Regions from separate parts of the Ancylomarina sp. YFZ004 genome, predicted to be linked through region 4. Evidence: riboswitches for the same ligand, from Rfam matches in the RefSeq annotation. Region 4 holds a riboswitch; each other region holds the start of a gene.
The links. A riboswitch is a leader RNA that binds a small molecule or an ion and turns the genes downstream of it on or off. The one in region 4 is predicted to bind cobalamin.

Region 1: it holds a riboswitch for cobalamin, as region 4 does, so the genes downstream of both, ACXR6G_RS01775 (ABC transporter substrate-binding protein) here and ACXR6G_RS09310 (TonB-dependent receptor plug domain-containing protein) in region 4, are expected to answer to the same signal.
Region 2: it holds a riboswitch for cobalamin, as region 4 does, so the genes downstream of both, ACXR6G_RS14255 (sigma-54-dependent transcriptional regulator) here and ACXR6G_RS09310 (TonB-dependent receptor plug domain-containing protein) in region 4, are expected to answer to the same signal.
Region 3: it holds a riboswitch for cobalamin, as region 4 does, so the genes downstream of both, ACXR6G_RS17970 (precorrin-2 dehydrogenase/sirohydrochlorin ferrochelatase family protein) here and ACXR6G_RS09310 (TonB-dependent receptor plug domain-containing protein) in region 4, are expected to answer to the same signal.

Annotation. Positions count from the first base shown of each region.
Region 1 is NZ_JBTCHQ010000001.1:428,613-436,175, reverse strand. It holds gene dnaA (chromosomal replication initiator protein DnaA) at 1-688, opposite strand, end outside; gene ACXR6G_RS01785 (SPFH domain-containing protein) at 1,212-2,066, shown strand; gene ACXR6G_RS01780 (Arc family DNA-binding protein) at 2,078-2,269, shown strand; cobalamin riboswitch at 2,389-2,598, shown strand; gene ACXR6G_RS01775 (ABC transporter substrate-binding protein) at 2,679-3,860, shown strand; gene ACXR6G_RS01770 (iron chelate uptake ABC transporter family permease subunit) at 3,902-4,942, shown strand; gene ACXR6G_RS01765 (ABC transporter ATP-binding protein) at 4,998-6,017, shown strand; gene ACXR6G_RS01760 (HU family DNA-binding protein) at 6,416-6,688, shown strand; gene ACXR6G_RS01755 (TrmH family RNA methyltransferase) at 6,819-7,508, shown strand.
Region 2 is NZ_JBTCHQ010000009.1:69,741-77,303, forward strand. It holds gene ACXR6G_RS14240 (Cbp1 family collagen-binding glycoprotein adhesin) at 1-560, opposite strand, end outside; gene ACXR6G_RS14245 (ATP-binding protein) at 859-3,396, shown strand; gene ACXR6G_RS14250 (hypothetical protein) at 3,403-3,642, opposite strand; gene ACXR6G_RS14255 (sigma-54-dependent transcriptional regulator) at 3,669-4,994, opposite strand; cobalamin riboswitch at 5,234-5,429, opposite strand; gene ACXR6G_RS14260 (transglycosylase domain-containing protein) at 5,474-7,563, opposite strand, start outside.
Region 3 is NZ_JBTCHQ010000014.1:79,116-86,678, reverse strand. It holds gene ACXR6G_RS17975 (sodium:solute symporter family protein) at 1-1,118, opposite strand, end outside; cobalamin riboswitch at 1,344-1,550, shown strand; gene ACXR6G_RS17970 (precorrin-2 dehydrogenase/sirohydrochlorin ferrochelatase family protein) at 1,684-2,295, shown strand; gene cobA (uroporphyrinogen-III C-methyltransferase) at 2,343-3,122, shown strand; gene ACXR6G_RS17960 (sirohydrochlorin chelatase) at 3,141-4,001, shown strand; gene cobI (precorrin-2 C(20)-methyltransferase) at 4,005-4,706, shown strand; gene cobJ (precorrin-3B C(17)-methyltransferase) at 4,908-6,305, shown strand; gene cbiE (precorrin-6y C5,15-methyltransferase (decarboxylating) subunit CbiE) at 6,298-7,524, shown strand.
Region 4 is NZ_JBTCHQ010000004.1:389,504-397,066, reverse strand. It holds gene ACXR6G_RS09325 (PKD domain-containing protein) at 1-600, shown strand, start outside; gene ACXR6G_RS09320 (dipeptidase) at 699-2,336, opposite strand; gene ACXR6G_RS09315 (hypothetical protein) at 2,608-3,684, opposite strand; gene ACXR6G_RS09310 (TonB-dependent receptor plug domain-containing protein) at 3,715-5,730, opposite strand; cobalamin riboswitch at 5,714-5,920, opposite strand; gene ACXR6G_RS09305 (TonB-dependent receptor plug domain-containing protein) at 6,066-7,563, opposite strand, start outside.

The DNA.
Region 1 (7,563 bases), on a different contig from region 4:
CGTTCTTGTTATTATTACGAATAGCTTCAGTAAACTGAGTTTGGAATTTTTGTGAACTTACGTATAGAACTGTTTTCTCAGGATGAATCTCTTTTGCTTTCAATCCTATTGACTGAGCCAAGTGAGTTTTTCCTAAACCAGAATCACCATATAATACAAGTGGGTTAAATGCTGTTCCTCCAGGATTCTCAGAAACGGCCCAACCAGCAGAACGAGCTAATCGGTTGCAATCACCTTCAATAAAATTAGAAAAAGTATAATCAGGGTTTAGTTGAGAATCAATTTGCAATTTTTTAATACCCGGTATAATAAATGGATTCTTGATGCTAGGTTCCTCTTGAGAAAAAGGATTCTTAACGGGTCTGTTTTTTGTGTATGCTGGGTTGTTCCCAGGAACGACAACAGATAGAGGCTTCATATTAGCCATCTGATTATTCTCCATCACAACATTGTATTCTAATTTTGCATTAGAACCAAGTTCCTTTCTTAAAGTCTTTCTAAGTAGATCAATATACTTCTCTTCCAGGTACTCGTAGAAGAAATGGCTAGGTACCTGTAAAGTAAGAATTTCATTCTCCAACTTTAATGGTACGATAGGTTGAAACCATGTACTATAGCTAATTGGCGAAACATTATCCTTAATTACGGCTAAGCAATTTTCCCAGATTTGGAAGTAATTATCGTTCATTTCTTGTTCAGAATTTTAAGACGTTTTAATGGCTAGATTTTATTGGGTCATGCAAATTTGGATAAAAAAAATCTGTAAAAAAAATGAAATTAAACTTGACTTTTAAAAAAGACGATTTATCCCTTGAAACATCAGCTGTTAGAGAATGAAAATAAATAAATAAAAATTAATCAATTGTGCTCTAGGGACTTAGGTGTTTTTACGCGCTTAAGTGCCTGACTAGTAGGGTTTTTTGTAAATCCAAGTTTAATGAATTTAAATAAGAAAATTTTTAATTTGTAATTAACAAAACGGTGTGTTTTGTTAATGAGATGTTGTGTTCAAATCATTCAATCTTTATAACAATTTCCTTAATTATGTGTAAACATAATTTGTTAGTTGAAGTCGTTAGTTTTTATTGATAATTAAAAACTTTCGATATGATTTGAGCACTAATCTTTTAGTCTCTTCGAAAACGAAGACTTGTTCAATTAAAAAATATTTCATAACTTTGATATCAAAATAATATCAAAATACTATAAATATGAAACAGGAAAGAAACTTTTCACCTTTATCAGGCTATTTCATTATCTTTTTAGTTCTGATTTCACTTTTGATTGGAATTTTTGGGCTGGCTGTTATTCATCACCCCGCTTTTGTGATTGCACTTTTGATTGGTGTGTTTATGACGCCAGGCTTTGTCGTTGTAAATCCGAATCAGTCGGTTGTTTTAATTTTATTTGGAGAATATAAAGGAACTATAAAAGCGAATGGTTTTTTCTGGGTTAACCCATTTTTTGCGAAGAGAAAAGTATCTTTGCGAGCAAGAAATCTTGATAGCGATCCCATTAAAGTGAATGATAAGATTGGTAACCCTATTATGATAGGTGTTGTCTTGGTGTGGCGTGTGAGGGATACTTTCAAAGCAAGTTTTGATGTCAATGATTACTCTAGTTTCGTAGCGATTCAATCAGAGGCAGCTATTAGACACATGGCTGGTTCGTATCCTTACGATAATTTTGAAGATGAGATGGCTGAGGTTACTTTACGTTCCGGAGGTAATGACGTGAGTGAATTGCTTGAAAAAGAACTTACTGATAGATTGGAAATAGCAGGGATTGAAGTTATGGAGGCAAGAATAAATTATTTGGCTTATGCTTCTGAAATTGCTGGTGCAATGTTACGTCGTCAACAAGCAACTGCTGTGGTTGCAGCAAGATTTAAAATTGTTGAAGGGGCTGTAAGTATGGTTGAAATGGCTCTTGATCAACTGAAAGAAAAAGATGTAATTGAACTTGATGAAGAAAAGAAAGCTACAATGGTGAGTAGTTTGATGGTTGTTCTTTGTTCTGACAAGGATGTAACACCTGTCATAAATGCGGGAAGCTTGTATCAATAGGAAATTAAAATATGACAAAAAAGAAATCCTTTGTTTTGCGATTAAATCCAGAAATCTACAAGAAACTGGAGAAATGGGCTGCTGATGAATTTCGGAGTTCTAATGGGCAAATTGAATGGATTATTAATAAAGCCCTAAAAGAGTCTGGACGTATAAAGAAAGAAGTTCCAGATTCTGAAGAAATCAATGAACCCGAAGATTAAAGAACTGAAGTGGTTGTTGCAAGTCAACAATCACTTTTTTTATGACAAGTGGTGTTTTCTTTTCAATTTATGACACTCAATGAGAATGACCATTTTGCTTTTTTTTTATAAATATTGCATAGCTTTGCAGGTAAATAGGTTTCCTAAATGGGAATTAAAAGGGAATCCGGTTTAAAACCGGAGCTGTTCCCGCAGCTGTATGTCCTGTTCGTTAGATCGAATTGTATATTCAAATGATAAAGCCACTATTAGTATCTCAAAAATCTGAGGTGAATGGGAAGGCGTTTGAATGGATAAGCCAGAAGACCTGCCTTTAGTTTTTTTATATTCGTAACTTCGGGAGTTGAGTAACGAGATTATGACTTTTTGGTTGTATCTTCTTTTCTACTTCCCATTCTAATTTTATGTAATGGGTATTCGTCAATTAATGCTTCTAAGTTTAGCACTTAGTTTATTCCTCGTCCTATCTTGTGGGAAATCTACAAACAAGAAAACGATTTCCAAAACGGAAACTCCCAATGAAATTGTTGATTCATCTTTCTATTTCGAATCAAATATCAAGCATGCTAAAGGTTTTAAAATTGATATCCATGATGGATATAAGGAGCTGTCTGTACTTGATCCTTGGAATAAAGGGCAAGTTTTCCAGAAGTATTATCTTATCCCTAGAGGAAAAAAAGATGGTATCAGTTTACCATCCGATGGTCAGATTATCGAAGTGCCAGTTAGAAGTATTGCTGCTCTTTCGAGTACTCAAATAGGCATATTGAATTTTCTGGGTGTTGCAGATAAAATAGTAGCCGTGTCCTTGCCTGATAAAGTTTATAATAAAAAGCTTTCGAAAAGAGTTGAAAGTGGTCATGTTATTGGAGTTGGACATGCAGCAACTCTCGATTTTGAAAGAATCGTTGATTTATCTCCTGAGCTTGTAATGGTTGCAGGATTTATGAAAATATCCAATGATGAAACGAAATTGATAAATGCAGGTTTGCCAGTTGCTTTTAATATTGAATGGATGGAGAGTGGCCCACTTGCACGTGCTGAGTGGTCAAAATTTATAGCCGCATTTTTTAATATGGAGCAAAAAGCCGACGATTTATTTACTGATCTAGAAAATAGGTATTCTAATATTAAATCAAAAATTAAGGATGTTGAAGATAAACCAGATGTTATTTCTGGTTACCATTATAAAGGGGTTTGGTATATGCCAGGTGGACAGAGTTATTTAGCTCAATTATTACGCGATGCGAAAGGTGAATATTGTTGGTTTTCTGACTCAACACAAGGGAGTATTCCTTTAAGTTTTGAAGTCGTGCTTGATAAACAGTCTGGTTCTAAAATTTGGTTTGGTCCAGCACATTGCCAAAGTTTAAAAGAAATGAAAGCCTTAGATGAAAGATATACCTTGTTTCAAGCCTATAAAGATGGGCAAGTTTATTCTGTCACTAAACGAACAAATGAAAAGGGAGCTAATGATTATTATGAGTCAGGAGTGATATGTCCCGATCTATTGTTGAAGGATGTCGCTAAAGTTTTACATCCAAAATTATTTCCTGATCATGAACTTTACTTTTATAAGAAATTAGACTAGGGTGTTGCGAATTTGTACAGAAAAAATAATTGAATTTAGAAATGCAAAATAAATCGAAAATCATACTATTTGGAGGTCTTTTTATCCTCATTGCCTTGTTTTTAGTTGTCGATCTTATTCTTGGGAGTGTAAGTATTCCTTCCGATAAAATTATGGCAATTTTAATGGGAGAGGATGTTAAAACATCTTGGAATTATATCATCTTAAATTTTAGATTACCTAAGGCTATAACTGCTATTCTTGTAGGAGCTGGTTTATCTGTGTCTGGCTTAATGATGCAAACTCTATTTCGAAACCCCTTGGCAGGTCCATATGTCTTAGGAATTAGTTCTGGAGCTAGTTTGGGAGTTGCATTGATGGTTATGGCCTCAGTTTTACTACCAGGTGTTTTTGGAGCTATATATAGTTTCCTTGGTAGTTGGGCTCTAGTTGTATCTGCTATTGCTGGTGCCTCTATTATATTTGTAATTATTGGAATGGCTTCTATTCGAATTTCAGACAGTGTCTCATTATTGATTATTGGTATCATGTTTGGAAGTATAACTGGAGCCGTTGTGAATATCCTACAGTATTTTAGTGATCCTGAGCAACTGCAAAGTTTTATTGTGTGGACATTTGGAAGTCTTAGTGGTGTTACTTGGAATGAGATGCATTTAATGGCACCAGTCGTCGTTTTAGGCTTACTGATGTCTTTTGTGTTGATAAAACCGCTGGATGCCTTGTTGTTGGGTGAAAATTATGCGCGTGGTGTTGGTATATCCGTAAATAGAACTCGAATTTGGGTTATAATTAGTACTGCTCTTGTTGCAGGTACTTTAACGGCATTTACAGGGCCTATTGCTTTTATAGGTGTTGCAGTCCCACATATGGCACGAGCTATCTTTGGAACCGCTAGTCATAAGGTTTTATTGCCTGCTGTTGTTCTTATAGGTGCAGCTCTTATGTTGATTTGTGATATTCTATCACAAGTTCCAGGCAACCAAACGACATTACCAATAAACTCAGTAACCGCCATGTTTGGTGGTCCTGTGGTGATATGGGTGATTTTAAGGAGTAGGAGTGTAAAGGCTTCTTTTTCCTAAAGAAATATTTCAAGTGAAGGTATAGTTTTGAATTGTGTACTAAGAAATTATTATTGTGAGTGATAATTACTGTAAGGATATATTAGAAACCGATGGCTTATCGATAGGTTATAAGCAAAAGAGGAGTGAGGATTTATGTCTTTTATCTGACCTTAATCTAACTGTTCGAAGAGGAGAGTTGGTTTGTTTGTTGGGACCTAATGGTTCTGGGAAATCGACTTTAATGCGAACTATTGCAGGTTTGCAAGCGCCCTTAAAAGGTAAAACTTTGGTTGAGGGTGTACCTATACGTGAGCGTAACTTTGGAGAGATTGCTCGTTTGTTAAGTATCGTTTTAACTGAACGATTAGAAGTGGGGAATCTTTCCGTTTATCACATTGTATCTCTTGGGAGGCATCCTTATACGTCGTGGATGGGACGCTTGTCAGAGAAGGATGAAGCTATGATTAAGTGGGCTCTCGAGCAAGTGGGCTTATGGGCATATGCAAATAAGTTCATTAATCAGTTGAGTGATGGTGAGCGACAACGTGTGATGATCGCTAAGGCTTTGGCTCAGGATACCCCATTAATCATGTTGGATGAACCTACAGCCCATTTAGACTTGCCTAATCGAGTTGAAATAATGCGTTTATTAAGGAATCTAGCCAAAGAAACTGATAAGGCTATCCTTTTATCAACTCACGAACTTGATTTAGCCTTACAAGCTGCTGATATTATTTGGTTGATGTCTAAGAATAATGATTTTAAAATTGGAGTTCCTGAAGATTTGGTTCTTTCAGGTAGTATTGAAGATACTTTTAAGAATAAATCATTCAATTTTGATAGAAAAACTGGGAATTTCATCATGAATTATCAGAAAAAGCAAAAAATACAACTGGTAGGGAATGATGTGATGGGGTTTTGGACACAAAGAGCGCTTTCGCGTGAGGGGTATCAAGTTACTTGTGAGAAAACTGATAATTGTTCTATTCATCTAATTGAGGATAGGATGGAATGGGAAATTCACAATAATGGTGAGCTTACGAATTGCAAAAGTATTCAAGAGCTCTTGCTTGCTCTAAGTTCAAATTTGTAAGGATTAAGAATAAGCCGTTTTTTGAATGCTTTATTATGAATGGCCTCCTTGGTGTTGTATTAAGTTTAATATCTATGTGGTTATTAAGGGTGTAGGTTGGTGCTCCTTTGTGCTTGTGTCTGATAATCAGCGATTAAGCCTGTGTTGTTGATATTGGGCATGGAACGTTTTTAGTTGATGGGATTTAACTTATGTGATGTTTTTTGAAAAATATGTACGTTTTTTTACTCTATAATGCCGTGTATATAGGGTGTGTGTATATTATTATGTTGCTACTTTAAAATCATAAAAAATTGATTTTTTTGTCCTCTGAAATTTGCAAAGCTTAATAAAACCGTTATATTTGTGTGTGATTCAGATAAAAAAACATTTTTATTAACCCAAAAAACTTATAAATTATGAACAAGGCTCAATTAATTGAAGCAATGGCTAACAAAGCCGGTTTAACTAAAGCTGATGCAAAAAAAGCTCTTGATGCTTTTATCGAAACTACTTCTGAAGCTCTTAAAGGTGAAGATAGAGTAGCTCTTATCGGATTTGGTTCATTCTCTGTTTCAACTCGTGAAGCTAGAACTGGAAGAAACCCTCAAACTGGTAAGCCAATTGATATTCCAGCTAAAAAAGTTATTAAATTCAAAGCAGGTTCTGAGCTTGTTGAGGTAATTCAATAATTAAAGAATAAGAAATTTTAAAGGAGGTTATCTATTAACCTCCTTTTTTTATATCATTTTGGTTAGAGAATAACCGGAATTTAGAATAGCGGTAATTTCGATTATCGCTATTTTTAATTTTTAAGCAGATATGAATTTTGAACAGAAAAAAGATTTGATTCAATTTCTGGAAACAGTTATGAAAGAAGAAAGAATTGAATTGATTGAGAAAAATATAAACGAACGAACAAGATATGTGACTGTTGTTCTGGAAAATATATTCCAGCCACAAAATGCAAGTGCAGTTATGCGGTCTTGTGATTGTTTTGGAATACAAGATTTGCATGTGATTGAAAATTCAAATAAATATGAGCTTAATCCTGAAGTTGTAATGGGCTCATCAAAATGGATTGATTTGAAAAGGTATAATTCAAAAGAAGAAAATACCCTTGATGCAATTAATAGGTTGAAGAAAGAAGGGTATAGAATTGTAGCGACCACACCACACACCAATGATGTTTTGCTGCCTGATTTTGATCTTACAAAAGGAAAATCAGCTTTCTTTTTTGGAACTGAACTTACGGGCTTATCAGATGTTGTAATGGATCATGCTGATGAGTTTGTGAAAATACCCATGTATGGTTTCACTGAAAGTTTTAATATATCTGTATCTGCTTCGCTTGTGCTAAATCATTTGGCATCAGCTCTTCGTCGTTCGAATGTTGATTGGCAATTGACTGAGTATGAAAAGTTAGATTTGAAATTGGAATGGTATAAGAGATCAATTAAAAGTAGTGAAAATATGATTAATCGCTTTAAAAAAACGTTGGAATCACAATAAAATGAACTGATTTGTTTAATTTCTCGTATTATTTGGTTAAGTTTATCTACTAAGG
Region 2 (7,563 bases), on a different contig from region 4:
GCGGTGTTCAAATTATTTGTTTTTTCTTCAATCGTTTTTGCACTCTCAGCATTCTGAGCACTCAAATCAGTAACTGATGTATTCAAATTTTCAACTTCAGTCGTTAAACCATCAACTTTAATATCCAAATCAGCAATCTGCTCTTTTAGAATAATAATATCAGCTTCCTTTTTTGCGATATCAGTTTTCAAACGAGTTGTTAACTTTCTAAGCTTCGAATTTTGATACCAACTGTTTTTAAGTTTTTTATCTAATTCAGCAACTTTTAAACGATTTTGCTCAAGAATATTATTGATAGAATTAAGTGTACTTGAAATTTTTTGTTTTTGAGATTTGTCAGGATTTTCAGAATTTACAAGAACAATTTTTTCTTTCTCTTTAATAATATCAAGGTTTTCTTCTATCGAATTTAGAGTTGCTACAAAATCATTAATGGCAACCTCTTTCTGATTGGCTACGTTTGTAAGTTGTAGATTATCTTCTTTAAGTTGTTTGATCTCTTTTTGGTTACAAGCAACAAAAAATGGAAGGATTAATAGGGCAAAAATAATACGTTTCATATTTTTCTATTCTTTAGTTATGTGATTCTAGTTTAATTCTTGATACCTGTATTGTAAATACTGTGCCAAAAGAAATTTGCTTATCTTATTTTGCACCATCAATACTGTAAATTGCTTAAAATGTGGCAGATGAGATTTTAATGAAGTGATTTAACTTCCACTTTGAGTCTTGAACTTAGATTTGAATTGGGGAATTATTAGCCAGAACTGAGTGAGAAATCCTCAATTGTAGAATTTTAACATCGGTTTATATATAAAATCCTCTAAATTTGTATTTTACAAACATTTCGAACCTCATATGGTAAAAAATAAAGATCAACACATCAAAGTAAAAGTGATTGCAGGTTATCTTGTATTACTAGTAACGATAGTTAGTGCTGGGTTTATTGGTCACTCAAGCTATAAAAGGTTGATGAATTCAGTTTCTCAACTCTCCAAGCCTGATGCTGAAATTTCTCGTATGAACCACCTTCTTACGGATCTTTCTGAAGCTGAAAATCATATTCGAATTTATTCTTTGACTAAGAAAGATCAGTATTTGAATTTGTTTGTAAAAAAGGTTGAGTCTATTAAATATGATCTGGATTCTTTGCGTTCAAGTAATATTAAGAATGCACATTCAATCCAAATGATTGATTCGATGATCTTTTTGATTGATGTTCGTTCCAAAAAATTAAATGCTTTTGCTCGAATAAAAAAGGTTAAGGAGAGTATAAATTATACCGAACAAGCTTTAAAAGAATTGAGTGATGCCTCAAATTATTCTCGAGCAGAGCTTGAGAACTCTATAACCAAGCGGACTATTGTTGATACAATAATGAAAACCAAGAAAAAGGTAGAAGAACCTAAAAGTTTCCTTGGAATTAAATTTGGAAAGAAAAAAGAATCCGAGTACGAGGTTGTTGATCGTGTGATTGAGCGTCAAGAGGTGGGTATTGATAGTAGTTTTATCTTAAAGCAAGATAGCCTTTTCAATAGTTTTAAGGAAGAATTAGAGTCATCTCGTAGGAAAGAGCAAAAGGCTCGTGAAAGATTAATGCATGAGGAACTCAAATTAGTTGATGAAAACTCTATCATATTACAGAAGATAAAAAAGCTACTAACTGAGCTTGAACAGCAACAAATCAGAGATATTACACAAAAGGTTACCCAAACCGAGCAGTTAGCTAAAGACTCCATTATACTCATTACCATCGTTATTATTGTTGGGTTTATTTTTGGTGTATTATTCATCCTTTTTACCCTGCTCGATCTTTCAAAATCAGATTATCTAAAAAAACAACTTATCCTTGCCAAAGGCAAAGCTGAGGAATTAGCTAAGGTGAAAGAAGAATTTTTAGCATCGATGAGTCATGAGATTAGAACACCATTAAATGCTTTGATTGGTTTTTCCCGCCAGCTTGAAAAAACCGAAATGAATACTGAGCAAACAAAGTATGTTGAGGTGATAGAGAACTCTTCAAATCATCTTTTAGGTTTGGTTAATGATATTTTAGATTTAGCGAAAATTGAAGCTGGTAAACTAGTGATCGAAAAGCAGAGTTTTGAACCAAAGAAATTGATTCATGAGGTTTTCAATCTGCTAAGCGAAACGGCTAATAAGAAGAACTTAGAATTTTCATGGACTTACGAAGGTGAAGATCAATATTATTTTGAAAGTGATCCTTTTCGTTTAAAACAGATTCTACTGAATCTTGGTTCCAATGCCATTAAGTTTACAGAAAAAGGTGCTGTAAGTATAAAGGCTGTTATGGAAACAAATGCAGATAAAAACATTCTTAAAGTAAGCTTAATGGATACTGGGATTGGTATCTCTTCAGATAAATTAGAACATGTGTTTGAAGATTTCAGTCAGGCAGAATCGTTCTCTGCAAGAAAATATGGTGGAACTGGATTGGGCTTATCAATTAGTCGTCGATTAGCTAGAATGTTAGGTGGCGATTTAAGTGTCAGCAGTGAATTGGATAAAGGATCTGAGTTTTGTTTAAATCTTCCAATTGTAAAAGGAAATGTAATAGGTGAAGAGTCTGTATTGAAGGTGATAAATGTAGTGCCCGACGCATTGAAGCAAAAAAGAATATTGGTGGCTGAAGATGATGAATACAGTTCTCTTTTGCTGCAAACAATTTTTAAAGGTTGGAATCTAAATGCAAACTTTGTTGACAATGGTTTGAAGGCTCTTGAAAGCATGAAAGATACCAAGTATGATATCTTATTAACCGATATTCATATGCCTGAAATGGGAGGTGTGGATCTTTGTAAGCATATTCGAACCAAGCTAAAATTAGATATGCCTATTATTGCTCTAACAGCGAATGTCCGTCAAGTAGATTTAAATAAATACATCAAAGAAGGCATGTCAGCTTACTTATTGAAGCCTTTTGAAGAAGATACATTACTTCAAATCCTGTGTGAGCAATTGAATCTCGAAGTTGAAATAAGCCCAATAGAGGAAGTAAAATCAATATATGAAACCAATCATCTATTATTTGAATTATCTGAGATAGAGAAATTCACTGGGGGGGATAAAGGCATAGTTAATCAGGTCTTGACTAGTTTCGTTCGAATAGCTAAAGAAAGTTTGCAGCTCCTAAAGGAAGCAAGTAAAGAAGAAAATCATACTCAGTTAGGCGAAATAGCCCATAGAATGTTGAGCTCTTATCGTCAACTTGGAATAGTTTCAGCAAGCGAGATTTTGATAGAATTAGAAAAAATGATTCATCAAAATCCTGATGAGCTAATGAATCTTGATGAGGTGAACAGTTTTATCGATAAACTAGATGAAATATCAAATCAAGTTTTTGAACAAATTGAAGACTTGCAAAAGAACTCTTGATCAATTTTATAGTTTTCCTCCTAAAAACATTCTGAAATATTTCGTGTGTGAGTAGAATGGAATATAGAAATCCCAACTTGATTTTTTGGTTAGGTAGGTCAAGAACAAACCATCAATTAGAGGTCTGAAGAATAAAAAATAGACTATCATGAATTGACTAATGTCGAATTCGGGTTTGTAGATAAGAATGAATGGAGCACAAACCGTAAGGTAATAAATTGTATAATCTAGGAATTTTCTTGTCATTCTTTGTTAAGATTTTAAAGGTGAAATCAGCCCTCAATACCGTATTGCTTCATTTTAGTATAAAGTGTTTTTCTATCGATATTGAGTAAGCGAGCTGCCTTCGATTTATTGTTGTTGACTTCTCTCAAAATATCTATAATTTTATCTCTTTCTGTTGAAGCCTGAATGAGTTTCAGATCTGTTGTATTATCAGATAGGGTAGTGGTCTCCTGATAGTGGAGGATTTCTGTAGGTAAGGCAGATGTTTCAACACGATCCCCTGTACTTAAAAGTAAGGCTCTTCTGATCACATTTCTAAGTTCTCTTAAATTTCCAGGCCAGCTGTAATCTTTTAACTTTTGAATAAATTCATCAGAAAAATTATTGATGTTCTTATTGAGTTCCTTATTGGATAGGCTTAGAAAATTATCAGCAAATAATTTGATATCTTCTTTTCTATCACGAAGAGCTGGAACCGAAATTTTGAATTCGTTTAACCGGTGATATAAATCTTCTCTGAAATTAGCCTTATTAACCTCTTTAATTAGATCTTCATTAGTGGCAACGAGGATTCTAACATCGGTATCAATATCATTATTACTGCCAAGCTGTCGGATTTTTCTTTCTTGAATAGCTCTTAATAGTTTGATCTGGATTTCGTAGGATAAATTTCCAATTTCATCCAGGAAGAGTGTTCCTCCTTTGGCAAATTCGAACTGACCTTTTTTATCACTAATAGCACCCGTAAATGAGCCTTTATTGTGACCGAAAAGTTCACTGCCGGCTAATTCATTCGACAATGCACCACAATCTACTGCTACGAAATTTTTATTCTTTCGGGCACTGGCCTCATGAATTCTACGTGCAACAATTTCTTTCCCTGTTCCACTTTCACCCTCAATAATTACAGACATATCAGTAGGAGCAACCAGACTTATATACTGATCTATTTGAACTGAATTCGGGCTTTTACCACGGATAAATTCAATTTTCTTCGTTTTATCAACAGTTTTAGATTTTGCTATTGCAGAATTGATAAGTACGAGTATTTCTTCAGGATTGAGAGGTTTTGTTATGTATTCGTAAGCTCCTAGTTTAATAGCATTCACGGCTGTTCGAATTTCAGCATAAGATGTCATGATGATGACGGGCATGTGAGGATTCAAACTCTTTATCTGCTTGAGAAGATCAAGACCATTGATATCTGGTAAGCGGAAATCACTAATAACTAAATTCGGCTTAAAACTGCTAAATTTTTTTAATCCTTCATTGGCAGAAAAGGCGATATCTGATTCGAAACCTTTCTTATTAAGTAGGCCTTGAAGCATGATACAGATCGTAGGATCATCGTCTATAATGAGGATTTTATTCATAATGAGCTTATCGGGATGCTAAACTGTGAAAGTCAATTTAAACAAAATTAATTAAAAAGCTTTGATGGAATACTATGAGTTTGAAAAAAAAACAAAGGATTGTAAGCTTGCTATCGCAATTTTACAATCCTTTTAACAGTTACTTATGAATTTTCACGAGCAATCTATGGCAAAGATCAACTCTGCTTGCGTCAAAAAAGTGAAAGGTTACAGAGACTTTCTGCTTTTCTTACCCGAAAGCTAAACTCATGATTAAGGCAGGTCTTCTGGCTTTTCTCAATTTTGAACACCTTCCCGTTTGATAGAAACAGTGGTCTTTCGTTCAAAATACAGATTCGAAAAATTTCGAATCGAGAATTACAGCTGCGGGGACAGCTCCTGTTTTTAACAGGATTCCCTATTATTCCTTTCGGAACCCAAATCGTTCTGCAAGTTTAATCAAAAATTGATCATTTGCCAATATTACCAGATGACTGATTTTAAAAGAAATCTTCTTCTTCACTTTCGATTAAACCTTTATTCCTGGGATTTGCGGATTGTGTGTTACAATCCAAATCAATATTGAAGCCTTCTGGCTTTTCAAATTTGCCTTTTGATATATTTAAAGATTCATCAGCATATACTTTTTGCATATATAGTGCCCAAATAGGTAAAGCCATATTGGCTCCTTGTCCCAGTCGAATACCTTCGAAGTGGATGGCTCTGTCTTCAGCACCAACCCAAACACCAGAAACAAGGTTGGGTGTAACTCCCATAAACCAACCATCAGAATGGTTTTGAGTGGTTCCGGTTTTCCCCCCAATAGCGTTGCGAAGGTTGTATTTCCATCCCAGTCGCCCACCTGTTCCTTGCTTCACTACACCTTGGAGTAGGTTGGTCATTAAATAAGCTGTTTTAGCACTCATCACCTCATGCTTTTGTGGGATAGAGCGAGCAACTTCGTTTCCTTTACTATCTTCAATTCTTGAAATAAAACGAGGTTTAATGTAAACACCTTTGTTGGCATAAGTTCCATAGGCTCCGACCATTTCTCTAACCGTAATTTCTGATGTGCCTAGGAATATTGATGGTACAGGATCAATTCGACTGATAATACCCATTTTTTTAGCCATATCGACTATGGTTTGAGGTTTGAATTGTTTCAAGACCCAGCCAGAGATATTATTTACAGAATGGGCCAATCCCCATTTAAGTGTCACCATTTCTCCCGTTCGAGCACTGGTTGAATTTCTAGATGTCCATGTTGTTCCGTTACCCAAATCAAAAGTCGGTGCAATATTTGGAACCTTATCGCATGGTGTTAATCCTTCTTGCATGGCAACCGTATATAGGAATGGTTTAATGATAGAACCAACTTGACGTTTACCAACATTTACCATATCGTACATAAAGTGTTTGTAGTTTGGTCCACCCACGTAGGCTCTAACCTCACCTGTTTGTGGAACCATTGACATAAAACCAGCACGAAGAAACCCTTTATAATAAAGCATAGAATCGTTAGGTGATAATAGGGTATCACGTTCTCCCTTCCAAGTGAAAATTCTCATTGGGGTCGGTGTTTCAAAAATACTTTTTATAGAATCAAGAGAAATATCTTTGTCCTTTAAAACACGATATCTTTCACTTCTTTTCATCGATAGGTATAAGTTCTTTTCTACGGCTTCATCGTCCAAATCATTTGAAAATGGAGGGTTTTTGTGATATTTCTTCTCTCTGTCGAAAGCTGACTGTAAATCAAGCCCTAAATGTTCTCTGACGGCTTGCTCTGCATATTTCTGCATACGAGAATCAAGCGTCGTATATATTTTTAGACCATCCCTATAAATATTATAGAATTCACCATCTGCTTTTTTATTTTTATTGCACCATCCAAAAAATGGGTTGTTCTTCCACTGAAGGGAATCTTCAATAAATCGTTGTTTATTCCAGGAAGGATATCTGCTTTCGACAGGTTTTCTTGCTGTAAGGCTTGTTCTTAGATACTCTCTAAAGTAAGTTGCGCTGCCTCTTTTATGGTCAACCTTTTGGTAATCCAGGTTAAGAGGTAAAAGCTTTAGTGAATCGTATTGCTGTTGCTCAAGATAATTGTATTTTACCATTTGACTGAGCACAGTATTTCGTCTATCTCGTGTCAATTCTGGTCGTCGCAGTGGGTTGTAATATGAAGAGTTCTTAGCCATTCCAACTAACATAGCTGATTGTTCAATGCTTAATGAATCTGGAGTTGTATTAAAATAAACACGAGCAGCCGACTTAATTCCTATAGCTTGATTTAAAAAGTCATACTTATTTAAATACATGGTCAGAATTTCCTCTTTGGTATAGCTGCGTTCAAGTTTAACGCTGATAACCCATTCGCGAAATTTTCGAAACACCATATCAAATTTGCTACTGAAGCGCTCTCTTGGAAAAAGCATTTTAGCCAATTGTTGCGAAAGTGTACTTCCTCCTCCAGCATTTTTGTTGGCGGTAACCAATCCTTTAGCAACACGAGCAAGACCAATTAAATCAATCCCTGAGTGGTCGTAGTATCTAACATCTTCGGTTGCCACTAAAGCATGAACCATAT
Region 3 (7,563 bases), on a different contig from region 4:
CCAATAACCAAGGCAATAAGCGTGACAACAATTGTTCCTAGCTTTCCAACGATCAGAAGTTGTTTTTGTTTGGCATCAGGCTTAAACTTGTTTTTGTATATATCTACACAAAGAACCATAGCTCCCGTGTTGATCAAAGAATCCATGGTAGACATAATGGCCGAACAAATACCCACAAAGATTAATGCACCAAGGAATGGAGGCATATAATCATTGATAATGCCTGAAATAACACCACCTTGAGGCATCTCTTCAAATAAGCCTAAAGCTAGCATCCCCGTAAAAGTCACCATTAGGTAAAGAGGGATATAGACTAGAAAGCTTAAGCCTATCATCTTACGAGCATCGTGGGGAGATCGAGCTGCTGAAATTCGTTGCCAGACATTGGCCTGTATCATCCACGCACTACCAAATGTGATGATATAAACCATATTACTTGATATCTGATGGGTAAAAGAGAAATAGTTGCTTAAGCCTTTTGTATCAGCAATATTCTTAATTGCAGGAATTCCTCCTGAATAATAATAGGCGTAGGCAAAGACCAATATTGAGGCCGATAAGAGAAAGACAAATTGTATGATATCAGTACGGACAACAGCTTTGAATCCTCCAAAAAAGGAATAGAGTAAGACAATACCTGTTCCAATAATGGCTGACATCTTATAATCTAAGTGTAGAAATTTTTCGAAGAATATACCAATTCCTACAATTTGTGAGGCAGCTGTAATCGTCATGAATAAGAAAATCAGTACCGAAAGCATTAGTGCTGGAGCTTTTCCATATCGTTCTTCCAATAATTGGGGTTGCGTGATGCTGCCCACTTTTCGGATGGCCCTCGCAAATACAAAGAGTAAACCCGTAGAGAATAAAACAGGCATTCCATAAATCCAGAAGGCAGAAACTCCATTCTGATAGGAGTGATCAGCCGTTTCAATAGCTGAACCAGCTCCCCACCACGAAGCAATAAACGTGATGGCTAAGGCTAAGAAAGAGAGGGATCTGTTGGCTAGGAAATAGCCTTCAATAGAATCACTTTTCTTAGAAAATATAGATGATCCGACAATGAGAATAACATAGATTGCTAATAGGGTTATGGAGAATACTTGTAAAGAAGCCATGTGATTATTAAAACTTAAAAATTGATTAAAGATACATAGATACAGATTTTCTTGATGGTTTAGGAATAAAAAAAGAATAATTAGTCTGAATTAGAAGCTGTGATGACCTAATCAGAAAGCTTATGATGTTGATATTTAACACCTGTTCAGGATATTGATGTTTTATAACAAATCTAAAAAAGAACAAATCGTCTTTAAATTGTTTTGGAGAGAATAAAAAACGCTTACATTTGACGCAGTTTTGGTGAAAGCTTAATCGTCGATTGAGCTTTAAAAGGGAATTCGGTTAAAGTCCGATACAGCCCCCGCTACTGTAAGTTTTTTATGGTTTTTACTAAATCCACTGTTCCAACACTCGGAATGGGAAGGAATAAAACCGATCTATTGATCTACGAAACAAGTCAGGAAACCTGCCAAAACGGTAATCAAACTTAAGACTCTTGGGGAAGGGAGTTGTTTGTAGATATATTTATCTTCAATTAAACAAACATACCCCATCATATTTAGTTGCTTACCTGGAAATTGATTTGTTAAAAATCAGAGTGTTAATGTAAACTAAAGTGCGATGAGCTGGTATTCAGTAAGTTTAAATCTAAAGGGCCGGAATTGTTTAATTGTGGGCGGCGGAAAAGTGGCAGAACGTAAGCTTAAATCTTTGATTAAGGCTGAAGCAAATGTCACACTAATTGCTCCAAATATTACTGCTATTCTGCAAGAAATGCGTGAGGCAGGTGCCTACCATTATCTTAATAGCACGTATCAAGCCAATGATGTCAATGGCTTTTTTCTTGTAATAGCTGCAACTGATTGTTCAGAAACAAATTCTCGAATAGGTGCAGATGCTGAATCACAAGCTATTCTATTTAATTCAGCCAATTCATCTGAATATTCCAATTTTTATCCGGCAGCTGCTACTCAATGTGGCGATATTCAACTGGCTGTTTCATCCAATGGTCAAAATCCTTATCTGGCTAAAAAAATACGTACATATCTCGATCAAAAATTCGATAACTCTTTGCAAGAAGAAGTTCTGGAGTTGGGGCGTCTGAGAAATCAGATGGTAAAGGATACTCTTGGACTTGGCGAAAAGGAAAAGAAGGCCTTTATGAAGGATAATTTACTTGAAAAGGTAGAAGCATTATTAGATAAGGTTGATACAAAAACTTGGAACCTATAAATCGATTCGCATCGATAAATTGAGATACTATATTTAAGAAAGATATAATGAACGGAAAAGTATATATAACCGGAGCAGGACCTGGAGATAAAGGTTTAATTACCGTTAAGGCCGCTGAGGCTTTAAAAATTGCCGATGTCGTATTCTACGACTACTTGGTTAATATTGAACTTCTGGACTATTGTAAGGACAGTTGTGAGAGTATTTATGTTGGGAAAAAGCATAAGAATCACACTTGCCCACAGGAAGATATCAATCAGATGATTGTGGATTATGCCAAAATGGGTAAGACGGTTGTTCGATTAAAAGGTGGTGATCCTTACGTATTTGGTAGAGGGAGTGAAGAAGCGATTAAATTGCTTGAGAATGGAATTCAATTTGAAGAGATTCCTGGTATCACTTCAGGTATTGCTGCACCAGCTTATGCTGGTATTCCTGTAACGGCTCGTAATGTTTCTTCTTCAGTGGCATTCTTCACCGGTCATCCTCCAGTAAGTCGCGAAAGAGATTTGCAGTGGGATAAAATTTCTACAGGTATCGATACGCTTGTCTTTTATATGGGCATAACCAATGCGCCGACTATCATTAACAATTTGATGAAACATGGACGTTCAAAAGAAACTCCGGTTGCCTTAATTCGTTGGGGAACTTGTCCAGAGCAGGAAGTTGTGAAAGGTGAATTGCATAATATCATTGCAAAGATGGAAGCTTTAGATTTTCGCCCACCAGCCATTATGGTTGTTGGCGAGGTCGTTTCTATATCAGATAAACTGATGGCTGTAGCTGAAGAAGCACAAGCAAAAGAGGAATACTCAATCATCAATTAAAATTCATAAATCTTAAATATGAAGAAGGGAATATTACTGTGCGGACACGGTACTCGTGTTCAAGTTGGAGAGTTAGCTTTTAAAGCATTTGCAGAGAAATTTGCAAGCACAATAACTGATTATGAAGTTGAATATGGTTTTCTGGAACTTTCTGAACCTAATTTCGAACAAGGTGTAAGCAAGTTGAAGGCTAAGGGTGTAGAGGAAATTATTGCGGTGCCTGTTTTCTTATTCAATGGTGTTCATATTGCTGCTGATATTCCGAATAAGCTTCACGAGCTTCAGGAAAAACATGAGGTGACAATCAAATTGGCTAATTACATTGGCGTATGTCAGGAAATGGTGGATCTTTCTTTGGATCTAATCAAGAAGAGTATCTCTGATGAAGATATGAGCGATACCGCTTTCTTCCCAATTGGTATTGGTGCTTCTATGGCCGATTCAAATGGTGATATGCTCAAGCTCTCTCGTTTGGCTCAGGAAGAGTTGAAAATGCCATTCATGATCAATGCTTTTACTTCACGTATGACTTTCCCTTCGGTAGATAAAGCTTTGGCTGTTTTAGATCAATTATCATATAAGCGTATTATCGCTTTACCCTATATTTTCTTCCCAGGAGTTTATCTGGATAATGCAATTAGAAGCATAGAAGAATTCAAATTGAAGCATCCTGAAAAGGAGTTCATTCTATGTCCTAAAATTGGCGAGAGTGATCTGCTGATCGATATTCTGATGTTGAGATTGAAAGCGGTTGAAGAAGGCAAGGTGGATTTGATTGAAAGTAGAGATCCTTCTGCTTGTTCACATCACCACCATCACCATGGACACGATCACAGCCATGCACATCATCACGGACATTCACACGATCATAAACATTAGAATATGACAGGTAAAGTATATGGGGTTTCCTTAGGACCAGGCGATCCCGAATTGATTACAATAAAGGCTCTTAAAACACTTCAGCATTCTGATAAGATTTATTATCCTGCTAGTGTATCTGAGAAAAAAGGTAATTCTAGTTTTTCGCTCCCTATTTTAAAACAATTAGGTTTAAATGATTTGCAACTATATCCGATACCCTTGAAAATGTCTTACGACAGATCAGAGGCGGAGGGAGCCTATTTTGAATTGTTTCAGAAAATTCAGGCAGATATAGAGCAGGATTTGCATGTTTCGGTGGTGAGTGAGGGCGATATTTCGTTCTTCAGCACATTTGCTTATCTCTTAAAACATCTGAAAAATAACAATATATCATATGAAATGATTCCGGGTGTACCCGCTTTTATTTTGGCAGGTTCAAAATCAGGTTTACCCATTTGTACTTTAAGCGATAAGGTTTTAGTCGATCCGAATGTAGACAGCAAAGAAGGTTTGCTAAAACAACTTGAAGAGAATGATACCATCGTATTGATGAAAGTGTCAAAAGTAAAAACCTGGATTGCAGACTTTATTTTAGAGCATAAGCCAGAATTATTCTATGGAGAATATCTGGGAACCGATAAGGAGTTTATCACCGACGATGCAGAAGTGCTTCGTGACAGAAGAATCCCTTATTTCACGATCATTATTCTGAAGAAGGCTTAAAAGTTAGAGAGAGTTTAAAGTACTTACAAGTGCCTAAAATGCACTAGAGTTAAAAGTTATAAATTCAATTGTAACCTATTCTCCCTTTCAGGGGAGATGTCCGAAGGACAGAGGGGTGTTCGATTGTATGAAAAATAGATACAGTGATTTCGTATTGTAGATCATGTTTACAATAAACACAAGTATCAGATAGAAGAAATTATGCAAGGAAAAATATATATCGTTGGCTTGGGTCCTGGTGATCCAAACATGTTTTTAAATCCAGCTATTGATGCCATTAAAGAGGCAGATGTTGTTATTGGATACAAGTACTATTTCCAGTTTATTCAAACTTTCCTTCAAGAAGGAACAGAATGTTTGGATACAGGAATGAAACAAGAAACTCAACGAGCAGAGATTGCTTTTGAGCATGCTGAACAAGGCAAGAAAGTAGCTGTGATTAGTTCAGGTGATGCGGGCATCTACGGCATGGCGCCACTGATTTATGAGATGGCTGAAAAGCGTGAATCAAATGTTGATATTGAATTGATTCCAGGTATTTCTGCTTTCCAAGCTGCTGCCGCAAAATTGGGAGCTCCAATTGGTCACGATACTGTTATTCTTTCTTTATCGGATTTGTTAACCCCTTGGGAGTTGATCGAAAGGCGTATTAAAGCCGCTGCTTTTGGCGATTTTGTTACCGTATTATATAACCCTAAAAGTAAGGGGCGTTACTGGCAAATTTATCGTCTTCAGGAAATTTTCCTTGAGGAGCGTAGCCCGGAAACACCCGTTGCCATTGTTCGTCAGGTTGGACGAGCTGAAGAGAATATTGAGCTTAGTACGCTAGCCGAAGTAGATCTTGAAAAAGTGGATATGTTCTGCTTGGTTGTGATTGGAAACTCTCAATCTTATATCTCTAAAAATAAGAAATTTATAACCCCACGTGGTTATTACAATAAATACAGCGAAAAAGGTAAGCCTGGACCGCTAATTATGCAAAAAAGCTTTGCAACTATTGCTGAAGAGTTAAAGGGTAAAGATATACCCTTGGAGACAAAATGGGCTCTAATGCATTTGATTCATACCTCGGCAGATTTCCAAATGGTAGATCTATTGAAAGTGCGCAATGACGCATTGAATGTTTGGCATGAGAAGTTGAAACATGGGGGTGTGATTATCACTGATGTTACCATGATTACGTCTGGTATTCGTAAGGCTGCCTGCGAGCGAATGGGCATAGAAGTGAAATGTTATTTACACGACCCTCGTGTGGCTGAGTTGGCAGAAAAGCATAAAATCACCCGTACTCAAGCGGGTATACGTTTAGCGGTTGAAGATCATCCAGATGCTTTATATGTTTTTGGTAATGCACCAACTGCCCTAATCGAACTAACTGCCTTGATGCGTTCGAAGAATTTCTCCCCAATGGGAATTGTTGCATCGCCAGTAGGTTTTGTGAATGTAGAAGAATCAAAACATAGAGTGAAGAGTTTTGCGAAGCTACCAGCTGTCATTATCGAAGGACGAAAAGGTGGCTCAACATTAGCTGCAACTATTGTAAACTCGGTATTAAGCTTAGATGATGCTAAAGAATTAAAAGTTGGTCGCGATGTCTAAATTTGTGGTCATAGGCATTACAGATATGCCGCATCCCAACCTGAATAGAGAAGCGATTCAGCATATTGCTGAGTCTCGTTTCTTTTCGGGTGGAATTCGTCACAAGGAGTTGATTCAGGATTATTTGCCTGAAAATTCCGAGTGGATTAATATTACAGTGCCCTTGACTAATGTGTTTGATCAATACAGACAAATTGACGAAACCATTGTTGTCATTGCTTCGGGAGATCCTCTTTTCTATGGAATTGGGAACACGATTAAACGTGAATTTCCTGCTGCAGAACTCTTGGTCTATCCAGCTCACAATAGCCTTCAACTTTTAGCTCATCATTATCAGTTGGAATATGGTAAAATGCACATTGCGACTTTAACAGGACGCGATTGGCCTGAGATTGATTTGCCATTGATCAGAGGTGAACAGATGATTGGGGTTTTAACGGATAGACAAAGAACACCAAATACCATTGCTCAATATCTGCTTGACTACGGTTTTGATAATTACGATTGCTATTTAGGTGAAAAGCTAGGTGGTCCCAATCAGAAATGTCAGAAGTTAAGCATAGCAGAACTTTTAGAGGTTGATTTTGTTCATCCTAATTGTATGATATTAGTTCAGAAAGAGCCAATTATTCGCCAGTTTGGTATTCCCGATGAGGTTTTTCAAACTCTGGATGGGCGTCCAAAGATGATGACCAAGAGTCTGATTCGATTGGCTAGTTTGTCGAGTCTGCAATTGGATTCAGCCTCTGTCCTTTGGGATGTGGGCTATTGCACAGGATCGGTTTCGATAGAAGCGAAACAAGCTTTTCCAAAACTAAAGGTAATTGCCTTTGAGAAGAGAAGTGAATCAGATGCTATCATTCGCAACAATATGAAAACTTTTCATGTTCCGGGAATCGATATTCACAATGGTGATTTCTTCGAACAGAATTTAGACGTATTAACTGCACCTGATCGTATTTTCATTGGTGGACATGGAGGCAAACTTCAGGCGATGATGGAAAAACTACATGCTTATTTAAAGCCCAATGGTTGCATCGTATTCAATGCTGTTAGTGATGAAACCATCGCAACATTTAAAGAATCGGCCCTTGAGTTAGGGATGCAATTGGAAAAAACAAGTCGCATTCAGTTGGATGATTTTAATCCAATTGAAATATTAAAGGCAACAAAAGTTGATTCGATGATGTGCAAATGCGACGATTCGATAATGATTTAATTTCGTATCAGAAAATGCAAATGATAGCCCGAAGGGCTT
Region 4 (7,563 bases):
AATATAAATACCCCACCTGATGGTATAGATATACCAGAAGGTATATCTCCTCCGAATAATGGTTTAATCCAATTTACGAATCTAACTGAAGTCGTGAACAAAGACTGGATTAAAGACAATAAATATACATATCATTGGGATTTTGATGACTTCCAGCTATGTCAGGAAATAGATCCACTGCACAAATACGAAAACAATGGGACTTTCCATGTCAAATTAACTGCCCTTTCAGCTTATTCTTGTCAAAATATAATTTCGGAACCCGTTGAAGTTGATCTGATGAGCAGCCTATTTGTTCCCAATGCTTTTAATCCAGGGAATCCAAATCCGCAAGTTGCATTATTCCTTCCCAAAGGAATAGGACTTTATAGTTATGATATTGAAATTCTTGATCATTGGGGAAAAGTGGTTTGGTTTTCCAATCAGATAAAAGATGGTAGGCCTGCTGAAGGATGGGATGGAACCCTTGAAGGAAAATCTCTCCCTCAGGGAATATATATCTGGAAAATCAGAGCCGTATTTAAAAATGGTGCCACATGGCAAGGCATGAAAATACATGGCAAGTATCATAGAGAAGGTTCAATCACGCTTATTAAATAGCGAAAGTTCAATCTAAAAAAAAGGGAGTTTCCTCGTAAGGAGCTCCCTTTTAAACACATAACTATCTAGTTCTGATATAGCGTTACATAACCAAAAGTTTAATAGTGAATAGGTTCTATAGCTTTTCCTTTTTTCCAAACAGGTAGTAAATGGCTTGAGTTATCTTGAATTACTTTATTAATCCATTCTTGAGAATAGCCTACTGTTTCAGCTCTGCCCTTTTCATCTTTTATATAACCATCATTGTATTTCGTAATCAGATGCTCAGCTAGTTCAAGCCATCTTTCTGCGACTAAATCAAGTTGGTCATTAGAAAAATCTGAAAGAAAACCTGCTGCTAATTTTGGATCTATTTTGTATAGTTCTCCTGCAGCTTTATCGATAGCAGGGATATATGCATAGAATTTATCTTCCAATTCTCTTTGTACTTTTTGGATATCCTTAATCATATCCGAATACCTTAAATCAGAATAATTAGATACAAAATTAAATCTCCACCAAGCTGAATCCCAAGAAAATTTCTGAAGTGTTCCTTGTCCCCATATCTTCGATATTTCTTTTGTACAAGAATAAACAGGCGTGTAGCAAGTGTAATAGGTGTCATCATAGCCATACCATAGCACCCCTCCGATTTCGTTAGGCAACCACGATCGTGATTGAGCAATAAAAGAAAATGCGGTGTTTCTTGTGGAAATAGGTCTCTCCCAAACAGCAGTTTTCCCATCTGATTCGAGAACTAGAGGACGACAACGGTTAGGACTTCCGAATGGACCAGCTTCTATTCCTTTTGTCATATCAAATGCAGTTCCTTCGTAATGATCTCTTATCAAATATGAAACCGCTTTTACATCCAATTTAGAATCTGGTTTTATCCATAAAGGGTATCGTTCTGCACCAACAACACCACGGTGATAATCTGTTGACAATTCTAATGAGGGTGCACATCGGTTAAACATGCTCCACACTCTTGATTCACAATATCTCAAATTTGAAGGATTGGATGGATCATAGGCTTCATTAAATCGGAATGGCTCACCAGATTCAGGCTTATAATAGCCTTTCTCGATGGCTAATGAAATTACATTCTTAGAATAAAGACAATTCTCAGGATCATCTAAGGGAAATTCTCCGATTCTAGACTTGTTGGCATGTGCTGAAATGTAACCATCAGGCACTTTTCTTGCTACCCAAACTGCGCCTTTCCCATCTTCTCCAGTTCCAGCCATTTCCAGAATCCAAACTTCATTGGCATCGGCAATAGAAAAGGATTCTCCTTCGCAATTAAAACCATATTCCTCAGCTAACTCTGTCATTACTTTTACCGCTTCTAATGCAGTTTTCGATCGTTTAAGAGCGAGTTGCATCAGAGTCCAATAATGAAGAAGATTTGATGAATTAACCAATTCGGCTCTTCCTCCAAAAGTTGTTTCTCCTATTGATACCTGATGCTCATTCATATGTGGTCCAACAATGGCATAAGTGTGTAATACTTGTTTTATAGCACCTAAAACATTGCCACTCCAATCCTTTATTTCAAGCATTTCTCCAGGCTTATAGTCTGCTGCTTCTACCACCCTTAAACGAGGATGAAATTCGCCATCGCAGGTGTAAACAACCATAACAGAACCGTCCTTTGAGGCGCCTTTAGTAACAATAAAATTTGTACAAGCAGAAACATCAAAGATGGTACTGGCTTGAATAAATACGATTAAGAAAAATAAAAATGTTTTGTGCATAGGTTTATGATTGAGTTAAGTTATTCGGGGGTTTAGGTTCAGTTCAATTGATATTCATCAGTCAAACCTTCCGAAATTATTAAAAGGACTCAAATAAACAAAGCTCAAGTGGAGATAAAGACAGAGAACAAGAGTAAAATAGAAGCTTTCTTATTTATTAAAAAAAATGAAGAAGTAAGCCATTAAAGGATGTGAAAAAAGGGAACTCCATGAAGAAGTTCCCTTAATATCTTGAAAAGAAGAGCCTAATGACTCATCTGTTATGCTTGTTCTAGTACTTAAAATTTGACGAGTTTGGCATAACACCAACAGCAAATGATTTCATTTCCTGAGCCTCTTCATCATAAACAACAACTTCACCTGCCTGACCGAAAGTTGCATTACAACACCAGATATTTCCATTCTCAGGGTTTACATCAATACCATAGAATGTTTTATCAAGAAACTTCTCTGTTGGTAAAACAGTAGCTTTATAATCCATTGCATATACTGCATCTGACATAAAATAAATTGTCTTTTTATCTTTAGAGATACAAATATTTTTCAAACCTGGTGTAGAAATATCTGTCAACTCGTAAGAAGTCACTTCATTATTTGCGACACTAATTTTTGATACACCTGGTTCAGCAAGTCCAATTAAAGCCCAATTGCTATCGTAACTTGGCTTACCTCCGCAATACACCCATACATCTCCATTTGCATCAACAACCATATCCTTAGGACAGTTTTTAACCTCAAGAGTAGTTACCACAGTGTTAGAGTTAATATCGATAACAGATACTGTTTTATCGCTATTAGACCATCCACCAGAGTTTGCCACATAAAGCTTATCACCTGATAAAACCATTTTCTCTGGACCAGCACCCACTTCAATTCTTTTTACAATTTTTAAGGTAGTTAGATTAATAACTAAAACTTCATTTTTATCACCTGCGTTAGCTCCACTACCATTAGACACATACGCTATATCACCAACCACGGTAATATCACGTGGATAGCTTAAATCTGTAATTGACTCTACATGCTTAAACGTAACTTTATCAACAATCTCAACATAACCTGCCCCAGTCGTTGTAGTCGCTGTAATAAGAGCATATTCATCTGAAAAAGTCATAGACTGAGGAAATTTTCCTAATGGCAAACCATTAACAGACTCAAAATAGTTTAGAGTAGGCTCACCTGAAACCTTATCGATAAAAGTGATACTCCCGTTAGTGCTTCCTTCATTTAACACATAAATTCCATCAACACTCACATTGGGGATTGAATCATTATCATCATCAGAACATGACACAAATAAAAGACTTGCTACTACAAGATACATCGCAAGATTCAATACTTTTTTCATCTTATTTTAAATTTAATTGTATAAACAACTTTATTTCAACTTAATATTAAGCCCCAAATAAAAGGCTCTCCCAGGCATAGGGTAAAATTTAACAAGTTCGTATGACTTATTAAATATATTTTCAACTCGTCCATTAAAACTAACATCTGTTCCAGCTAGTTTTAGCTTATACGCTCCATTAATATCCAACAAAATATTTCCTTCTAAATTATCTCCATCATTCGTTTTTGTATCTGAACGATGTGAGGCTAAAAGTCCAACACTCCATTTTTCGTGAATCAAATCACTCCCCAATTTCACAATATGATGAGGACGATACGCTAATTCCTTTTTATAATTCGTAGCCATTTTATCATTATAATAAGTATCATTATAAGCATACTTCATTGTGAAATTGAACTTATAATCATGATATATATCCTTATTATAATTGGCTTCCAATTCAACTCCTTGAGAAAGAACTTTACCAGTATTCTTAGGACTCCAATAACTTCCATCGGGTTGCCATGAAATGGCATTCGTATTATCAGCCCTATAATAATTCAAATCAATCCCCATTAAACCATCGGCTAATTTTCTTTCCAGCATAATCAAGCCTAGCTCATAATTCCAACCTTCTTCCGATTTAAGATTGAGATTCCCTCCAGGGATCCAATACCTTTCGTTAAATGTAGGTCTGCGGTAATGGCTTCCAACTTTAAATCGAAAGTCGAAAATATTTGGTAAAACATGAACCAATGAACTGGCTGCAAACATCGATGGCGGATCAACCTCGCTACTTTTATCTTGAGTCCATGATAAAACGAATTTTCCAATTCGCGGTGCATAATTGGCTACAATCCCAAATTTCGTTTCATTTTCCGTAATCGTATTCCCATAAGCCGATGCATCAGCTTCCAGATAATTATACTTTAAATTGGCATCGAAACTCAACTTTGAAGTCGCATACCAACGGACATTCATTTCATTAATCAAACGTTGAGATGAAATTTTAGAATAGATCTTATAAGGGCCTCCTACCGTCTCTTTATCGGTATATTTTAAATTATCCGACAAGTATGCAATTTTGGCTTCTACACGAAATTTGTTGAAAAGATGTTTCCATCCCACAAAAGCTTTTATAGAAGAATCTCTTTGTTTCTGAAGGCTATGAGGCTTTCCAATCCCCATCAAACCTGCTATGTTTTTATTCTTAACCTGATACCAAATGCCTAAATCAATAAAATGCTCATTCAAGTTAAAATGAAGATCCTGAATTATGCCATAATCCTTATTTTCATTATGATTTAGCTTTTCTGTGGGCGAACCAAAATCATAAATATCGTCATACTCGAAATCATTTTTACCATATCTGTAAAACACTTGACCTGAATACGAAATATATTTGTTAGAGTAAGCTCCAACTAAACTCTGTTTTGAATTTGAAAAACTACCGTATTCAGAAATGAAATTTAAACGTGAATGTTTTTTCCAAGTAGGTATATTGGATAAATTGATAGCACCACCATATGTACCACTTCCATATAAGGATCCTGGAGCTCCAAAAACAACCTCTATATCGTCAAAGGCTCCAGCGCTAATTAAGGAAAGATCGGCTGAACCTGTAGTCACTGAATTTACTGGAATCCCATTCCAATTAACCGATGTGTGAGTAGCAGATGCCCCTCGAATACCTACAGTTGATAAAGCTCCTAAAGAACCATTCGATGACATATTAACCAGTGAAACCTTTTGCAATAGTGTGGCCAAATCCTGACTTCCATATCGCACAAGGGTTAATGAATCAATTTCCTGATGCTTTTCAGCTTCTGAAAAATGCTTCAATCTAGGTGCTAAAATATCAATGGTATTAATCTGAATCGTATCGACTCCAACAGTTTGACTCCAACTATTTAAGCTTATAAAGCTTACTAACAGCACAAGTAATAATTTCAACTTCATCTTATAATTGATAAAGAAGAAAACACAAGGATAGAACAATAGAAATATCGCATTCGATCGTCTTCCAAACATCTTCTCCGAATGTTTTGAAAAATAAGTTTGCATTGGCAGGTCTTCTGACTTACTCAACTTTTTCGGCCTTCCCATCCGCCTAAGGCGAACAGTGGCATTGCAGTGAAAAAGCTTTTTTCTGAGCTTACAGCTACGGGAACAGCTCCGGACTCACACCGGATTCCCTTTTCATCTCCATCTGACAAAAGTCAGATTCACGAGAACCAATTACGCTGCAAATGTATAAAAAAAAACAAAATCAGACGACCTAATCTCTTATTTGGAACATATTCCTAAACACACTATAAATCAACAGCTAACAAACCACCTATCATAAAAAAAGGATGTTCCACAATTGGAACATCCCTTTTTGAGTGAATTAATAGATTTTAGAATCGACAATTGAACTTAGCCATTATCGATCTTCCTGGCATATTGTAAGCATCTTTTTCAGTGTAATTTTCATCCAATAGATTGGATACTGTCAAACCTAAAGTATATTTTTCTTTGAAAGTATAAGAAACAGAGTAATCGAAAACGTAAGATACCGGATGACGTAACAACTCTTCGTTAATCAGATCAGAACGTACTTCCTTACCATTGAAAATAATTGGTTCCTTTGTAATATTTGGCCAATTTGAATAATCAGCCATATATATATAGTTATTCTCATAACGATGACCGATATATCGTCCATTCAAACGTGTTGTGAATCCTTTCAAATTATCGAATTCCAAACCAAATGATGCGGTATTATCGCGGACATACCTCATAGCTCCTTTTTGATTATGGCCCTGAGCATCCTTGTATTTCAAATCTGCATCAATAATATGAGTGTAATTTAAGTACGCTCGTAACGAATAATCATAATCACTTAAAGCACCAAAGTCATAAGAAGCAATCAATTCTAACCCCTTCATTTTAGCTTTTTGTGCATTTATATATGTTGTACTATAATCTGGTAAATTTGATCTTATGATCTTATCCTTATGATGTGTGCTGAAATAAGTTAAATCAAAATTAATCCCTTGCTTAAACTTATTGTAAGTGAAACCAAAATCTACGGTGTTTGATCTTTCCGGATCAAGGCCAGGATTACCAACTGTTACTGAAGATCCTCTTGTATACTCACCAGCAACCTGATAAGCTTTTGGTGCTAAAAAAGCATCTCCCCAACTTGTATGAGCAGAAAGACCATCAAGTAGTTCAAATTTCAAACCAATATTTTTAGTAAACACCCAATAGTTCTCACTACTTTTTAGGTTTGCTAAAAGCTTATCAGCTTCCAATTCAAACTTAACATTATCACCACGAACCCCAATTAACAGATTCAATTTTTCATTCGGCAATTTAAACTGAGATTGTGCAAAAATTCCTGTTGATATATTTTTATGATTAGGTTGATAAGGAGCTTCTATCTCACCAGAGGGTTTATAGTTCTTACTCTTGTAACTTTCAGTTTTATTATCTAATCCAAGAGCTAAAGTGTGGTCTCCAATTTGATAAGTATCATGCAATTGAAATCCATATGTTTTAAAAGAACTTACAAAGTCACCATAGCCATCTGAACCTACATCATAAGTTTTGTTATCCTCATCAGAATAATATGGCGAAAATTTAATTTGATGGCCATCTAGATTTCCCATTAAATCAAACCCGAATGAATAACGTTCAATATCTTTGGAATCCATACCTTCAGTATGCCAAAAGTTACCGGGTGTCTCAACATCATCAGCTTTGTAGTATCCCCCATTAAAGTTTATTTCCCAATTCTTTGAAAGAATAAAACCAATTCTAGAACTCACACTATAGGTTTCGAACTGAGAATTCTCCATTCGTTCGCCATAGGTAGAAGGATCTAAAATAGATTTGGCATATTCTTCATCG